2 regions of the Luteibacter mycovicinus genome follow, and region 2 is predicted to be linked to the other one. Evidence: riboswitches for the same ligand, from Rfam matches in the RefSeq annotation. Region 2 holds a riboswitch; the other holds the start of a gene.
What was found. Region 2 has a riboswitch for thiamine pyrophosphate ahead of thiC (phosphomethylpyrimidine synthase ThiC). Riboswitches for the same ligand answer to the same signal wherever they lie in the genome.
Positions count from the first base shown of each region.

Region 1: linked by a shared signal. The riboswitch ahead of FA85_RS07720 (TonB-dependent siderophore receptor) and the one ahead of thiC (phosphomethylpyrimidine synthase ThiC) in region 2 are both predicted to bind thiamine pyrophosphate.

Region 1 covers NZ_JQNL01000001.1:1,704,687-1,713,411, forward strand. The annotation lists gene FA85_RS07700 (DNA topoisomerase IB) at 1-747, shown strand, start outside; gene FA85_RS07705 (hypothetical protein) at 813-1,733, shown strand; gene pssA (CDP-diacylglycerol--serine O-phosphatidyltransferase) at 1,973-2,593, shown strand; gene pnuC (nicotinamide riboside transporter PnuC) at 2,615-3,196, opposite strand; gene FA85_RS07720 (TonB-dependent siderophore receptor) at 3,186-5,366, opposite strand; TPP riboswitch at 5,423-5,519, opposite strand; gene FA85_RS07725 (phosphotransferase enzyme family protein) at 5,541-6,674, opposite strand; gene FA85_RS07730 (MASE1 domain-containing protein) at 6,857-7,810, shown strand; gene FA85_RS07735 (hypothetical protein) at 7,860-8,309, opposite strand; gene FA85_RS07740 (hypothetical protein) at 8,702-8,725, opposite strand, start outside.
Region 2 covers NZ_JQNL01000001.1:2,928,325-2,937,049, forward strand. The annotation lists gene waaA (lipid IV(A) 3-deoxy-D-manno-octulosonic acid transferase) at 1-1,066, shown strand, start outside; gene FA85_RS12855 (hypothetical protein) at 1,071-1,664, opposite strand; gene FA85_RS12860 (TolC family outer membrane protein) at 1,832-3,184, opposite strand; gene FA85_RS12865 (protein-L-isoaspartate O-methyltransferase family protein) at 3,219-3,878, opposite strand; gene FA85_RS12870 (TetR/AcrR family transcriptional regulator) at 4,240-4,905, shown strand; TPP riboswitch at 4,941-5,039, shown strand; gene thiC (phosphomethylpyrimidine synthase ThiC) at 5,116-6,963, shown strand; gene FA85_RS12880 (ferritin-like domain-containing protein) at 7,097-7,687, shown strand; gene FA85_RS12885 (DUF2333 family protein) at 7,734-8,725, shown strand, end outside.

The DNA.
Region 1 (8,725 bases), 1.2 Mb from region 2:
TTCGAACGTGTCCTCGAGTTCGGCAAGGTGCTGCCCGCCCTGCGACGTCGCCTTAGCAAGGACCTGGCCCTGCCGGGGTTGCCACGCGACAAGGTGCTGGCCCTGATCGTCAGCCTGCTCGAGGAAACGATGATCCGCGTGGGCAACGATATCTACGCGAAACAGAACAACTCGTTCGGCCTGACCACCCTTCGCTCGCGGCATGTAGCCGTCCATAAGGGGCGCATCGAGTTCCACTTCCGCGGCAAGAGCGGCCAGTGGCGCGACGTGGAGCTGGACGACCGTCGGCTGGTGAAGATCGTGCGCCGCGTGCAGGAGCTGCCCGGCCAGCGCGTCTTTCAGTACCTCGACGACGAGGGCAACCGGCAGCCGGTGGATTCCGGCATGGTCAACGACTACCTGCGCAGGGTGACGGGCGGGGAATTCACCGCCAAGGACTTCCGTACCTGGGGCGGTACCGTGCATGCCGTCGCCACGCTGGCGGCAACGCCGCTACCGGACAAGGGCGGTCAGGCAGCCCTGCGCGCGACGCTGGCGGGCGCCGTGAAACAGGTAGCCTCCGTGCTCGGCAATACGCCTGCGGTCTGCCGCGCGTCTTACATTCACCCCGAGGTGTTCGAGGGGTGGCTCGTCGGCGAACTTCATCGGCATGTGCCACCTACCGGCCTCCATGCACCGCGCAAGTTGGAAGCGCTGACCCTGGCTTTTCTGCGACGGCGCCTTCGTGCGTCCGCCCGCTCCCGCTGACGCATGCGGATGGCTATAGTGCGCACACGGGGTTCGCGTTCCATTTTCCAGAGGTTGGTTTGACGATGTCGCGGTGGAAGGTGTTTCCCGTCATGTTCGGTCTGGCGACCGTGTCCGGTGCGCTGGCCCAGGAGGCGCCCGCCGCGCCCCCTTTCGCTCTCCCCGATGCGCAGAGCCACCGTGGCGTCGTCGACGACACGTGGATCGTCGCGCCGAAACGACTACCAGGCGCGACGCTCGCGGCGGTCAAGAATTACGCGGATGAAGGTGACATCGCCGCCGGCGTCTCGCTGCGCTATCACATCGATGGCGCGGACTGGATCATCGCCGACGTGTTCATCTACCCCGCCGGCGAAGGCGATGCGTCGAAGATGCTGAAACAGGCCGCGGACGACTTCCGCGAATCGGTCGACTTCGCCGAGCGCCAGCAGATCTACCGCAACGTGTGGTGGGGAGACGAAGCGCCGTATACCGCTTCGCTGGCGGGCGGCAAGAAACTCGAAGGCAGGTTTCTGCCGATCGTATTCGACGCGCAGCAGGACATGCTGACTTCGCGCGCGTACCTGTTCTATCGCAAGCTGTACTTCGTGAAGATTCGCCTGAGTACGACCGTGGACGCGGTCGACTCCCTGGCGGAGCGCGCCGACCGGTTCATCGGCAGCCTGCTCGATGGCGTCGATATCGTCAGTGTGGGCGGCTGCGGGAAGAAGATGGACATCATGGCGCTGCCGAGCGGTCAGACCGCCCCGGCGGATTTCACCGACAGCGTGAGCCCGGACGGTTTCGGTATCGCCATCAGCATGTCGAAAGCGGGTGGTGCCACCTACGCCACGCAGATGACCAGGGCGATGGCGGTTGCCGCGCGTCGGCAACTCGCCACGGGCTGCACGTCGCTCAATTACAAGCCGCCGGGCGACGACAGTATGCGTGCGGTGCTGCACTTACGCTTCGGGCCCGAGGACTGGGGTGCCGCGCCGCGGCACTGATCGGAAGAAGCGGCCGGGACGCGTCCCACGCCCGGCCGCTGTCGGTCACCGTGGCGAATCGTTGTCAAATCCTTGAGCCGACCCGCCACCGGCGGCGACACAGACAGCATGACGGTCGTTGCCGCTTTGGCATATAGAAGAATTCTGAAAAATCGCGCGGATCGTGAGCGACCGTCTCTCCACGTCGCCCCGACTGTCGCGCCTTGTAAACTGTCGTCTTCACCCCGCCGAGCGAGCCGATGACCACGAAACCGCGACCGTTTTCCATGATCCGCGACTTCGCGCTGGCCGACTGGTTCACGCTGGGCAACGCTGCCAGCGGCGTGGGCGCCCTGTTCTCGACCATGACCTACCTGCAGGAAGGTGGCGTCTGGCACCTCTACATGGCATCGGGGCTGGTGTTGCTGGCACTGATTTTCGACGTGCTGGACGGACGGATCGCGCGCTGGCGCCAGCGCGCGTCGCTCATGGGTCGCGAACTGGACTCGCTGGCGGACGTCATCTCGTTCGGCGTCGCCCCCGCCGTCATCGGCTACGGCTGCGGTATGCAGGGCGGACTGGACCGCGCCATCCTGCTGATGTTCGTCTGTTGCGGCGTGTCCCGCCTGGCCCGCTACAACGTCACCGCCGAAGCCCACGCGAACGAGGAAGGCAAGGTGACGCACTTCGAGGGCACGCCCATTCCGACCTCGATCGTCCTAGTCGCGGTGCTCTGCGCCGCGGCGGCCACCGGCGCCCTGCACGAACGGATGTGGCTCGGCAGCGTCCAGATCGCCACGCTGGGCCTGCATCCGCTGGCCCTGATGTTCGCGGTCTCCGGCGCGCTGATGGTCAGCCGCATCCGCATTCCGAAGCTTTGAGCGGGCAGGCGCCGACCTTGCTCAGGCCGTGACCGGCCGCGCCGGTTGACGGCGCCACGCGCGCAGGCCGATCACCGCCAGCACCACGAATCCCGCGTACAACACGGCCGTGACCGGCAGTGCCTTGTAGATGTATTCACCGACGTAGAGCACGTCGACGACGATCCAGAGCCACCACGCGGCGACGTGTCGTCTTGCCTGCCACCATTGCGCGACGAGGCTGAACGCGGTGAGCCCGGCATCGAGCCACGGCAGGGAGGCGTCGGTCCAGCGATGCATCGCGTAACCGAGGGCCAGTGCCGCCGCCGCGCCGACCGCGAGGTGGGTAAACGCACTCCGACCATCCAGATCGGCGACGCGGACGTGACCGCTCCCATCCAGATTGCGTCGCCAGCGATGCCAGCCGTAGAGGATCAACAGGGCGAAAGCGATCTGTAGCAGCGTGTCGGAATAGAGCCTGGCGTCGACGAAGATCCACGCGTAGGCGATGACGGAAACCAGCCCCACCGGCCAGCACCACGGACTGCGTCGCGCCGTGAGCCACACGGCGGCCGCGCTCACCAGCGCGGCCGCCAGTTCGAACCACGACAGCTCAAAGTTCATAGGTCACCGAGAGACGGGCCAGGCGCGGCATGCCGGGGAATAGGTAGGCGTCGCCGCCCGAGGTGCCCGTGTCGCGCCAGTAGAAGCGATTGAAGACGTTATCGACATTCAGACGCCACGTCATCGCATGGCCGCTCACGGTGGTCGCGTAACGAAGCCCGGCATCGAACACATGGTAGCCGGGCACGCGCGTGGCGCCGTCCGGCGTCGCCACGTTGCTGCTCGCGTAACGCCAGCCGCCCAGCACGGCAAGCCCCTGAACGAAGGGCAAGCTGTAGTCGGCGTACACGGCGGTGCGCCAGCGTGGCACGTTGACCACCTGATGATCTTCATAAGACGGCGCGCCGGTATTTTCCGCACGCGCGCGGATCGCATTGGCACTCGCCGTAATGCGCAGCCGGTCGGTAACCTGCCCGGCCAGATTCAACTCGATGCTCGTATGCACCTCCTGTCCCTGCTGGACAAAGGTGAAGCCTTCGGCCGTATCGTCCGGACGAGCGAACTGATACGACTGACGGATGCGATACAAGGCGGCCTGCAGGTCGAGCACATCGCTCACGGCATATTTCACGCCCGCCTCGACCTGACGCGAATGCAGCGGCGCGAGCGTCGTGCCACCGTTGGAAGTCCAGTAAGGCGCTTCGCGACCGAGCGAGATGCCTTCGCCGTAACTCAGGTACGTCGTCAGCGGCGTCGTCGGCTGCCACAACACAGCTGCCTGCGGCAGCGTCTTCGTCTCACGCGTATCGCGCTCGAGTGCGCCGGTGTCGTCGTAGGCGCGCTCGTCCAGCTTGACCAGACGCGCGCCGGCCAGAACCTGCCACTGCTCACCCATGTGGATGCGATCGATCGCGAACAACGTGCGCTGCCAGCTGGTCAGGCGACGCACGGACGCGCCGGGCTGGTTCGGCGACGGATCGAACACCGGAACGACGCGATCGTCGATGTTCGCCGTACCGACGTAGTCGTACACGTAAGGACGCTGGTCGACCGTGCGACGGAACGCGCTGGCACCGACATTGACCTCGTGATCCAGTACACCGGTGGCGAAGCTGCCCGTGACCACGCCCCTCACCTCGTCGTTCTGGCGCGTGTCGTCGGGACTGCGGTAGTCGTATACGTCGTAGTCGCCATTGGGCGCGAAGAAGTAGCCCGGTGTGGCCCCCGACGCACACGCTTCGGCATAGAAACACCCGTAGGCAAACGCGACGTTGTCGTCGATGACCGTATGGCTGTGACCCGCCGACACCTGGGCGTTCCAGGTGTCGCTGAAGCGGTAGTTGAAGCGCAGCGACGTGTTGCTCGAATGGATACCTACCGGTCGTTGCCAGGGCTGGTAGCCGAGCAGTCGGGTGCGACTCGGGTGCGCCGGAATCGACGTTCCACCGAGCAGCTGATAACCCGATGCGGAATTGCCACCGCTGGTCTGATAGTCGGTGTCGAGGAGCAAGGTCGCCTGTTCGTTGATTTTCCAGTCGGCGCCGATCGACAGGAAGCTGCGACGCCCATCGGTGTGTTCAATGGCACCGTGCGTCTTTTCGTTGGCGGCATTCACCCGCACGCCGAACGACGGGGTAAACCATGTGCCAACGTCGAGCGCTTCGTAGCTGGAGCCGTGCGAGTCGGTGCCGAGGGTGACGTTGTGCACCTCGGCTGGGCGCTTGCTGACGTAATTGACCAGCCCACCCGGCTCGACCACGCCCGCCTCGAGACCGCCGAGGCCCTTCAGTACTTCGACGCGCTCCTTACCCTCCAGGGCCTGCAGCTGCTCCGCGGACATCATCATGCCGTTGAAGCGAAAGCCTGTCGCGAGATCCAGCGGAAAACCGCGGATGGATACATCCTGGTAGTAACCCGCCGGCGCGTAGTTGTCGTTGATCGCCGCGTCTCCGCGCACCAGCTCGCTGAGCGTGCGCGGCTGGCGATCGTCGATCTGTGCGCGGGTGATCACAGTTATGGCGGCCGGAGTGTCGTGCAGCGCCGCGCTGCCGAAGCTGCCGAAGGTGTCCAGCTGCGAGTCCGCGGCGTGGTAGCCGTCGGTCGCCGACGCGTGCACGTCGATGGTCGGCAGGGTGCGGGCCTGCTGCGGAGCGGCACGGTCGTCCGAGGCCTGGGCCAGCGGAGCAAGGGCGAGCAGGGCCAGGGCGAATGGGGTACGGGCAAGAGTCATCGTCGTCTTCGGGTTCACGGACGAAGCGACGGCGAACCACGCCGCCCGACAGGGCGTTTGTGGTTCTGCAAGCTCCCTACGCCGGTACTAACCGGGTCAGGTTCCAAGGGACTCTCTCAGCCCGGCGTATGCCGGGCACCCCCGCTTCTAGAACGCCTATTGAAGCACGAAATGTCAGCGAGCGTGACGGAGGGCGTCGAGCAGTCCCTGCCCTTCGATCCCGGCGAACCAGCGGGCATGGCCCAGCAGGAAGGTCCGATAGGCCACGTCGGCGTGATCGCGGCGCCGCGTGATGCCTTCGAAGTACTCCACTTCGGAAAGCGCAAAATCCACGTGGACGACGGGCAGGACATCGGCAAGCGCGGCCAGGTCCGCCGGAGCAAGCGGCCGGACGGACCGATAGCCATCGAGCAGGCCGAGAGCCAGATCGATACGGGCAATCCCGCCCCGTTCGATGTCGAGCCACGCGATGGCGTTCCGCTCGATCGCCGTAGCCAGGTCGAACAACGCGAACGTGCGCGCGGACAGACCGAAGTCCAGCACGTCGGTGATTCGCCCCGCATCGCTCGCGTCGCTCCAGCAGAGGTTGGAGACGTGCCAGTCGCCGTGGGTCCACAAAGGCGCTTGTCGCGCTACGGCCAGGGCCGCAGCCCGCGTCCACCGGCCGAGAACCGCACCCACCTCGTCGCGCCAGTCGCGCTCGCTCAGATAGGCGACGAGCGCGGGGCGTCCGGCCATCTGTCCGGCCAGCACCGACACCGGATCGGATGCCGAGAGAATCTCGGCACGGGCGACCAGCAGATGGGTCCCCCGCTGCGGGGCATCGTAGCCTTCGGCCGCAAGGTGCAGCCGCGCGAGCATCGCACCCGCGGCGTGCGCGTGCGCGGCGCCGCCCGCGGGCGACCACGAAAACGCGTCGCGGTAGACATCGTTCCCGGTCGCGGACCGATGCACTTCGTAAACCCAGTCGCCCCTGGACACCGAGGAGCAGCCGGTCGCGTCACCGAGGACAAGTGGCACGGGGATCCCACGCGCGCGCAAGTGCGTCGCGAAACGATGTTCTTCGGCCAGCGTCCGCTCGTCGCGCAGACTCATGTGGTGCCGTTTGACGAAGACCTCGCCGGCCGAGGTGCTGACACGTGCCGCCGCCGACAGCGGGCGGGGACTGTGCCAGACAATGGCGTACGGCCCCTTCAACGAAGGGTAGCCGTCGAGCAGCGATGCCACCTCGTCTTCCGTCAGCGGCGGCCAGTCCGGTGCCTGCTGGTCGCCCGCGAGGCCGTGAGAAAGGTGGACTTCGTCGCTCATTCCGCCAGTGTATCGGACCCGCCATGCCCGCCTCACCCGCGCGCGGAAACGGCAAATTTACCAATTCGCCGTTTATTCGATGGCGAGCGGGCCGATAACCCTTCAAACTAGGCATGCCGATCGCGGAAAGCGTCGCTACCGACTGCTCCGATCGGCCACCCGGAAGGCAGAAGGGGTCGAATGTGCGTGCACTGAACAAGGATCCGTTAGTCTGGGGGCGCTATGTCGCCGTCGCGGGCGCGTATGCCGCCTGCTACGAGCTCACGCGCAACTTTTCATTTTCGCACTGGATGCTCCCTGCCGGCCTGCGCCTGGCCTGCCTGCTGCTTGTTCCCCGTCGCTTCTGGCCCGCGCTCGCTGTCGGCGAATCCCTTCCCGTCGCTGAAATGGCCGCGCTGCATGCGCATGCTTTCGGCGTGCTCTGGGCCTGCCTCGTCTCGATCCCGACGATCGGCCTGTGCATGCCGGGGGTGATATGGATCCGGCGTCATGCGGACCTGCGTCGCGCCGACGGCCAGATCAACATGAACATGATCATGGTGGCGACGCTTGCCTGCGCCCTCATTGGCGGCGGTGCCAGCACCTTTACGCTGTCGATCGTGCAGATGGGCGATGGCTCGCCCAATCCCGTGGTCGAAGTACAGGACTTTCTGATTTATTTCCTCGGTCAGTACCTGGGCGCCCTTACGCTCACGCCGACCATCATGGCGATGCGCGAGCGCATGGCTGCCCTGCCCGGTGGCATCGTCACCTGGCACGCCGTGCGGTCCAGCCCGCTGGCGCGCGATACGCTGCTGATCGTCGTACCCTCGCTCGCGATCCTGATCTTCCTCGCGTCACAGGTCGTCGAGGGCACCGCCGCGCTGCAGAGCGTACGCATGGCGATGGCGGTTCCCGTCATCCTGCTGACCTGGCGGCACGGCTGGCACGGCAGCGCGGTGGCCGGCATGCTCGCCAGCATCGCTCTCGCATCGACATCGTCGTTCCTGACGGAGCCGCTGATGATCCAGGCGCAGGTCGTGCTGTCGCTGGTGATCTTCACGTCCCTGCTGTTCGGTGTACGAGTGGCTCGCCGCATCGCGGCGAACCACCCGGTGGTACTGAAAGGCGCCTGCCGGGAACCCAGTCAGCGCTGACCGAAAGGTCCTGGGCGGAACGACGCCCCGGTCTTTCCATCTTCCTCGATCACGGACCGTGGCCATTGCAGTCGCGTACCGTGGGGCATTCGCCGGCAAGGAGAGCCGTAATGCGCACGGTCCCATCCGCCTGCGTGGCCGCCTTCACCTGGACCGTGCCGTCGTTATAGACCGTCTCCGACGTACCGCCGGCCGGGGTGTCCAGCGGTTCATCCGGCGTGGAGACGCCGGCCGCGTCGGAACCGACCGGCGTACCCACGAGCGCGTAAGGCGTGCGGGCGACCGCACCGCGCACCTTTCCGCTCGCGTCGTTGACCTGGATATACCGGGTCGTTCCGCGCTGGAACACGTAGACGTGGTAGTTCGGGCTGGCGCTGACGTCGGTCGCGTTCGGCCAGGATTGACCCAGCCCCGACAGAGCGGTCTGGGCGTGAGCGGCGCCGAGTCCGAGCGAAGCGACGACGAGGCAGGCGAGCGTGGAGCGGGCAAAGCTACGCATGGTGGATCCTCCTGGGCTGTGTGGAGCAAGTCTGGACGCTGTGCGCGTCAGATCCTGCGACTCGGTCAGGGCTGTTCCATGACCGATTTATCCACTTTCGCCCATCGCCAGAGGACCCTGGCGGGCGGCTGCCGATTACGCTCACAGCTGTACCGTCGTCAGGCGCCCCGGCACGCCCGCGGTTCACCATCGTGAGGATCACGCGCGCAGAAAAAGAAAAGCCCCCGATTTCTCGGGGGCTTTTCAGTGGTGGCTGGGAGACTAGGATTCCATCGATGTAACGCCTAGACCCGCCCACATATGCCTCTGCGCGGTCGGACGATATCGGGAGGCATGTCCTCGATAGTTGTCCAAGTCGGCGAAGGCTATCAGGTCCGCGTTCGGATGTGGATCTACTTCCGACGGCCGTAGGGGGA
Region 2 (8,725 bases):
GAAAGCGCTGATGGAGGCTTATCCGCAGGCGCCGATGCTGGTCACCACGGTGACCCCGACCGGCTCCGAACGCGTGCGTCAGCTGTTCGGCAGCAGCGTCCACAGCGTGTACCTGCCGTACGATCTGCCGTTCGCCGTGAAGCGCTTCCTGCGCAGTACGCGCCCGCGGCTGGCGATCATCGTCGAAACGGAAATCTGGCCGAACCTGTATTTCGCCTGCCGCAAGCACGGCATTCCGCTGCTGATCGCCAATGCCCGGTTATCCGAGCGATCGCTGCGCGGCTACGCGCGCATGAGCTCCCTCGTCCGCCGCGCCCTGCGCTGCGTCAGTCATATCGCCGCACAGTCCCGCACCGATGCCGCGCGCTATCGGCTGCTCGGTGCGGAGCCCAGCCAGCTCACGGTCTGCGGCAACCTCAAGTTCGACATGCCGGTGCCGGACACGGCGTTGCAGGCGGGCCTGGCCATGCGCGAGGCATGGGGCACGGGGCGTCCGGTCTGGATCGCCGCCAGCACGCACGAAGGCGAGGAAATGTGCGTCCTCGAGGCTCACCTCGCGGTGATGCGCCGGCTGCCGGATGCGCTGCTGCTGATCGCACCCCGTCACCCTGAGCGGTTCAAGGCCGTCGAGGCATCCGTCCGCAGCCTGGGCTTCCAGGTGGGAACGCGCAGCGGCGATGACATTCCCGGTCATTCCACGCAGTGCTTCGTCATCGATTCGATGGGCGAACTGCTGCGTTTCTTCGCGTCGGCCGATGTCGCCTTCGTCGGTGGCAGCCTGGTGTCCATCGGTGGACACAACGTCCTGGAGCCCGCCGCACTGAACAAGCCGGTGCTTGTCGGGCCTTATACGTACAACTTCGAGGAAATCACGCAGGCCCTGCTCGATGAAGGCGGCGGTCAGCGGGTGAAGGACGGCGACGAGCTGGGCGAGCAGGTGCTGGCCCTGCTTCGGGACAAAGACCGCCGGGAGATCATGGGAAACCGCGCTCGCCACGTCTTCGACAGCGAGCGCGGATCCGTGGGCAAGGTGATGGCGCTGGTGGATACCCTGCTTCAGGAGTGAAGGGTCAGTCCCTCTGGTTCCCGGCGTCGAGGCCGGAATTGCAGGCGAACCGGGCTTCCACCTGCGGCGTCGCGTTGGGCCGGTTGTCGACATGAGTGCTCATGAAGCGAACGCGGCGAGCCTGGTCCAGGCACGTCTTGTATACCAGTTCGCGGACGGCCCGATAGGCCGCGTGCGGCTCGCCGCTCGCCTGGGCAAGCCCCGTCGACGGACCCAGGCCATCACCGGTGACGATCGCCGCCGCGGGCATCGGGCCCTCCTTGATCCGATCGGCGAAGGGATCCTCGGCAACGCGGCAGGTGGCATAGGCGTTCACCCGTACGCCGCCTTCGCGCGTGTCGTAATAACTGCGCTTGAACCCGTCGTGGTACTCGGTGACGTAGCCGCCGCGCACATCGCAGTTGTCCATGGCGCTGGTCCAGACCGTGGCATATGGCGCAACGACGTCGCCGAGAACACCTTTGGCCCGGACGTCGTATTCGAACGACGTGGCGCTCGCGTATTCGACCACCTTGAGCCGGTGGTTCGTCGGGGAGGCCGGCGACGCATGGGCTAAGCCAGTGCTCGCCAGCAGGCCGACGATGATAAATCCCTTCATGGTTCTTCCTTGGTTCCGAGGCCCGGTTGGGCCCGGCCATCTTCGTCGGGCAGCAGGTTCGTCGGAGTCAGCGCCGCCCGTGCGATCGTGTGGGGCGTGTCCGCCAAAGAGCAAAAAAAACGGGCCGCGAGGGCCCGTTTCTTATTCTTCCCCCGAAAGGAAAGTCGTTACTGCAGCAGCGCGTTGATCGCCTCGAGGTCCTTCACATCCACGGTCCCGGCCGTCTGCTTGAGCAGCAGCTTGTCGAGAATGAACTGATGGCGGGCCTGCGAGTAGTCGCTGAGCGACGAGGTCAGGTTCTGCTGGGCGATCAGCACGTCGACGATGGTGCGCGTGCCGACTTCGAAGCCGGCCTGCGTCGCGTCGCGCGCGCTTTCCGAAGAGGCGACGGCGGCCTTGGTGGCCTCCACCTTGCTGATACCGGCGACCACCGAGCGGTAGTAGTTCAGCGTGTCGCGGACGACCTGACGACGGGTGCTTTCCAGGGAGTCCTGGGCGGCATCGCGCTGGTAGATCGACTGACGAACGCGTGACTGCGTGGCGCCGCCGGAGAAGATCGGCACGCTGAGCGTCAGGCCGACGCTGGTGCCGCCGCGACCGTTGCCCGAGACACGGTTCAGGGCGTTCGTCGCCGGGCTGCCCGCATTCTGCGTCCAGGAGGTGCTCTTGCTGTAACCGGCACTCGCGTCGATGGTCGGCAGATGACTCGCGCGGGCGGAGGAAATGCTGTGCTCCGCCGAGTCGACGTTGTACTGCGACGCGAGGATGCTCGGGTTGCTCTTGACCGCTTCGGCGACCCAGGCCTTCGGATCGTTGGGCGACGGGGCGTCCATGGGCAGGTCTTCGCGAAGTTTCTTCAGATTGTCCGCCGGCTTGCCGGTGATCTGGGTCAGTGCTTCACGCGAATCCGCCAGGGTGTTCTCGGCGGTGATGACGGCGGCGACCGAGGTGTCGTGCTGGGCCTTGGCGTCCTGCACGTCGGTGATCGCGGACAGGCCGACGTCGAAACGCTGCTGGGCCTGCTCGAGCTGACGAGCGAGCGCCTGCTCGTTGGCCTTGGCGAAGGTCAGGGCGTCGTCGTTGGTCAGGACCTGAAAATAGGCCGTGGCCACGCGCGTGGAGAGCTGCTGCAAAGCGGCTTCGTACGTGGCGTCCTGTGCCTGCGACGACGACTTGGCGGCCTTCAGATCGGCGTACCTGCTGAAGTCGAGCACGCTCTGGGTGACCGTGGCCGACTCGCTGCGCGTGCGGGTATGGCCGAGGTCCGTGCCCGTGGTCGTGTCGCGATCCGGACCATTCTGATCCGTCTGGGTGATACCCAGCTGCGCGCTGATCTGCGGGAGCAGCAGCGCACGGCTTTGTACGACGGTTTCACCCGTGGCGAGACGGGTGGAATCGGCCTGCGACAGCACCGGATCGTTGGCCCGGGCCTGGCGGTAGGCGTCGAGCAGGTCTTCAGCGTGGCTCGCGAACGGCGTCGCGGCCAGTGCCAGCGCGACGGTGAGCAGCTTCAAGCGCATGGTTTCGCCTCGTGGGTGATGGGAGATCTTTGGGTCAAAGCACGAAGCGCTTCACCGGCGCGGCATGCGCCAGGTAAGGAAGGTCCGTTTCAAACAGCGATTCCTCGCGATAGCGGCCGTCACCCTCGTGGGTGAGGAGGACCGCCGTCTGAGCGGGGGAATTGCCGCGTATGACGAACATGCGCCCGCCCGGCTTGAGCCAGCGCACGAATTTTTCGGGAACCGCATGGACGGCGCCCGTGACCACGACGGCATCGAAAACGCCCGTCGGCTGGTAGCCGTTGACGGCTTCGGCGGTTTCCACCGTGGCGTTGACCACCGAGGCGGCGGCCAGGCGCTCGCGGGCGGCGTCGACGAAGTCGGCGTGCATGTCGATGCTGGTCACCTTGCCGGCGAGGCGGGCGAGGCAAGCCGTCAGGAAGCCCGAGCCGGTACCGATTTCCAGCACCTCGTCGGTCTTCTTCAGTTCCAGGGCCTGCAGCACGCGACCCTCGACCACCGGCTTCATCATCACTTCGCCATGGCCCAGCGGCAGGGTCAGGTCGGCGAAGGCGACATTACGGTGGGACGGCGCGACGAAATCTTCGCGACGGACGCCCTTCAGCGTCTCCAGGACGTCGGCATCGAGGACTTCCCAGGGACGAACCTGGTTCTCGACCATGTTCTGACGTGCCTGCTCGAAATTCATCGCCATGGTTTTTGGATCCCGTACGAAAAGCTGAAAAAGGTTCGAAAGGATAAGCGCTTAGCGCCCGTTTTCCCAATGTTGCCAAGGCTGCGGGTGCGCCACCGCCCGAGCTAAGTGCCGGAAGTCACCGGACCGGGCTGACGGAAGTCATGCCTGACCGTGCCTTCACTCGCTGGCGCCTGAACGATGAATGGTGCAAGCCCCTGAACGCCTTGGGTTTACCCGGGCAGTGGCCCCACTTCATTGTAATCCGCCGCACAGCGCTTCCGTCGTACCGCCACCTTGAGGCTCATGCCGCAGGAGTGGTGGAAATAACTGAACCGCTGCGTATAATAAAGTCATAATTTCTGTTTGTGAAGGTGCAGCCATGAACGCCAGCCCGAAAATGAAGAGCCAGGGCCCGGGGCGTCCCAAGGACATGGAGAAGCGCGCGGCTATCCTGGATGCCGCCAAGGCGCTCTTCACGCAGGGCGGCTTCGCGGGCACCAGCATGGATGCGGTCGCGGCATCCGCGGGCGTTTCCAAGCTCACCGTGTACAGCCACTTCGGCGACAAGGACAACCTTTTCCGTGAAGTCATCCGTGCGCACGTACAGGAGCGCCTGCCGGACGACCTGTTCGACTTCAGCCCGGGCGCGGACATCCGCGTCACGCTGACCAACATCGCCAGCCGGCATGCGGCGATGGAGACCAACACCGAGTCCGTCGGTACGTTCCGCGCGATTCTTTCCGATTGCCAGTCGGGCGGTAATCCGCGTTTCGGTCGCCTGGTCTGGGAGGAAGGCCCGGCACGTATGCACAAGCTGGTGATGCGCCTGCTCGAGGGCGCCACCTCGCGCGGTCAGCTCGATATCGTCGACATTTCCCGTGCGACCACGCAGTTCCTCGCGCTGCTCAAGGGCGACCTGCTCATCCGGCGCCTGTTTGGCTGCGAAGACTGCGCCGTGCAGTTCGGCGAGGAGGTCAAGGCCAATGCCCTGGCGGCCGTCGACATGTTCCTCCGCGCCTATGAGCCGCGCTCGTCCCAGGGCTGAGCGCTCGCTTCCCGCCCCGCTTCGTGGTTGAATCGCCCTCGAAGCGGGGGTGCCCAAGCAATTGCGCGGGCTGAGAGAGTCCCTTCGAACCTGATCCGGTCCGTACCGGCGTAGGAAGCTTCGTCCACGACAGGCAACGTGCGTCCATGCACGGGGCACGGCGTGGCGGCGCCGTCCGCTTCTTCCTTATCCGCAAGGTACGAGAAGCCGATGAACGCCAGTCCCACCGATCTTGCCCGCGCCGCGCGCGAGCTTTCCACCTCCGTCACCACGCCGATCGCCGGCTCGCGCAAGATCCACATCGGCGGCAGCCGGGCGGACGTTCGCGTCGCCATGCGCGAGATCGCGCAGTCGGCCACGCCCACGCTGTTCGGCGGAGAGGCGAACCCGCCCATCGTCGTCTACGACACCTCGGGGCCTTATACGGATCCGGCGCACACGGTCGACCTGGCCGCGGGGTTGCCTGCGCTGAGGGCAGGCTGGATCGAGGAGCGGGGCGACGTCGAGCGCCTCGATGGGCTGTCCTCGGCGTTCGGCCGCTCGCGCGTGCACGACCCACGCCTCGATGCCTTCCGCTTCGGCAGCACGCGCCTGCCGCTTCGGGCGAAGGCTGGCGCCAACGTCACCCAGATGCACTACGCGCGCCGCGGAATCGTCACGCCGGAGATGGAATACATCGCGATCCGCGAGAACCAGCGCATCGAGGCGCTGGCCGACAGTGCCCTGCGCACGCAGCATCGTGGGGAAGCGTTCGGCGCCGCGTTGCCGGGGCGCATTACCCCGGCGTTCGTACGTGATGAAGTCGCGCGCGGCCGCGCCATCATCCCGGCCAACATCAACCACCCCGAAGCCGAGCCGATGATCATCGGCCGTCATTTCCTGACCAAGATCAACGCCAACATCGGCAACAGCGCGGTCAGCTCCGGCATCGCGGAAGAAGTCGAAAAGCTGGTCTGGGCGATCCGCTGGGGCGCCGACAACGTCATGGACCTTTCCACGGGGAAGCACATCCACGAGACACGCGAATGGATCATCCGCAACTCGCCCGTGCCTATCGGTACCGTGCCCATTTATCAGGCGCTGGAAAAGGTCGGCGGCGTGGCCGAGGAACTCACGTGGGACATCTTCCGCGACACGCTGATCGAGCAGGCGGAGCAGGGCGTCGACTATTTCACGATCCACGCGGGCGTCCTGCTCCGCTTCGTGCCCCTCACCGCCAAGCGCGTCACCGGCATCGTCTCCCGGGGCGGATCGATCATGGCCAAGTGGTGCCTCGCCCATCATCGCGAGAACTTCCTCTACACGCACTTCGAAGACATCTGCGAAATCATGAAGGCGTACGACGTGTCCTTCAGTCTCGGCGATGGCCTGCGTCCCGGTTGCGTGGCGGATGCCAATGACGCGGCGCAGTTCGGTGAGCTGGACACACTGGGCGAACTGACGAAGCTGGCGTGGAAGCACGACGTGCAGACCATGATCGAAGGTCCCGGCCACGTGCCGATGCAGCTGATCAGGGAGAACATGGAACGTCAGCTGGAGAAGTGCCACGAAGCGCCGTTCTACACGCTGGGCCCGCTCACCACCGATATCGCGCCCGGGTACGACCACATCACCAGTGCGATCGGCGCCGCGATGATCGGCTGGTTCGGCACGGCGATGCTCTGCTATGTGACGCCCAAGGAACACCTCGGTCTGCCCAATCGTCAGGACGTACGCGACGGCATCATCGCCTACAAGATCGCCGCCCACGCGGCCGATCTCGCCAAGGGGCATCCGGGGGTGCAGGTGCGCGACAACGCGCTGTCGAAGGCACGTTTCGAATTCCGCTGGGACGACCAGTTCAACCTGGGGCTCGATCCGGACAAGGCCCGCGAATTTCACGACGAGACCATGCCGAAAGACGCACACAAATCCGCGCATTTCTGCTCGATGTGCGGTCCGAAGTTCTGTTCCATGAAAATCACCCAGGACGTGCGCGATTTTGTCGCGGAGCAGGGCATGGCGGAAAAGAGCATGGAGTTCGTGGCACAGGGCGCCGAGGTGTACCGAAAGGCCTGACGGCGTGGCCGGGTGCCTGCGCCGGCAGGCCCCAACCCGGTGGCCTACCCCGCAAACCCTTCACCCCGCCTTCCCGGCGGGGCCCTTAACGTCTCCGGCCATACCTGAACCCACTCTCCCAGGAGACCAGGCCATGGCCAGCAGCAAGCCTTTCATCAGCGATATTGAGAACATCCGTAAGCGTGCGCGTCAGCACATCGACGACGGCGCGGTGACCGCGGGCTATCGCGCCGATCGCGAAACGGTGATCAAACTGCTCAATGAAGCCCTCGCGACGGAGATCGTCTGCGTGCTTCGCTACAAGTTCCATTACTACATGGCACCGGGTATTCATTCGCAGAGCGTCAAGTCGGAGTTCCTGGAACACGCCAACGAGGAACAGGGCCACGCCGACCGCATCGCCGAGCGCATCACCCAGCTCGACGGTACGCCCAATTTCAATCCGGAAGGCCTGCTTTCCCGCAGCCACGCCGATTATGTCGAGGGCACCACGCTGGTCGACATGATCAAGGAAGACCTGATCGCCGAGCGCATCGCCATCGACAGCTACCGTGAGATCGTCACGTACATCGGCGACGACGACCCGACCACGCGCCGCATCATGGAAGACATCCTTGCGCAGGAAGAAGAGCACGCCGAGGACATGGCGACGCTGCTGGAGAACCTCGGCGCCAAGGGCGAGCCGACGACGACCTGGGAACCCTCGAACCCCTCCGCGCACTGATTGGGTAAGCTAGGCGCTCACGTTCGCGACGATAAGGAAAGACATCATGAATGCGACCGCCTCACCCGCGCCGACCCCACGTCGGCGCAACCCTGTCGGACTGCTGGTCGCCGTGCCGATCGCGATCCTGATCCTCGTCATCCTGTTTTTCATGTGGTGGTGGGACAAGGAGCCGGAACAGTTCGACCCGGTTACCGTCACCACGGCGCACATGAAAGACATCGGCAGGCCCCTGAGCACCGGTGCCGTCACCACGTATACGCTGATCCGCTCCGTCGACACCCTGATGGACAAGCGCGGTGGTTACCTCAGCAACGACAAGATGCCGCCGGGCGTGTTCATGGACAACATGCCGAACTGGGAATTCGGTTCGCTGACCGCCTCGCGCGACCTGTCGCGCGCGTTGCGCAACGACCTCAGCCGGTCGCAGACGCAGTCCACCGAGGACAAGGATCTGGGCGAGGCCGATCCGCTGCTCAACAGCCCCAACGATCGCTGGTTGTTGCCGAGTTCGGAATCGCAGTATTCGAAGGCGGTGGACGATCTGGAGAAGTATCTGGGGCGTCTCAGCGATGCGGAAGACGCCAACGCGCACTTCTACGCACGCGCGGATAACCTCGCGGACTACCTGCAGACAGTGTCGGCGCGCCTCGGCTCCCTCTCGCAGCGGCTGTCCGCAGCGGCGGGACAGCTCAAGGTGGATGCGGCGCCCAACGCCGACGTCAGCGGCAACGCCGGCCCGGCACGGGCGGTGTACGTCAAGACGCCCTGGAACAAGATCGACGACAACTTCTACGAAGCGCGTGGCTACACGTGGGCGTTGCTGGAGCAGCTCAAGGCCATCCGCCACGACTTCGCGCCAATCCTGCGAAGCAAGAATGCGGATGCCAGTCTGCAGCAGGTGATTCGTGAACTGGAGGAATCGCAGAAGGCGCTCGGCAGCCCGGTGGTGCTCAATGGTTCGCCGTTCGGATTCTTCGCCAACCACTCGCTGGTGATGGCGAATTACATCTCGCGGGCGAATGCCGCGATCATCGA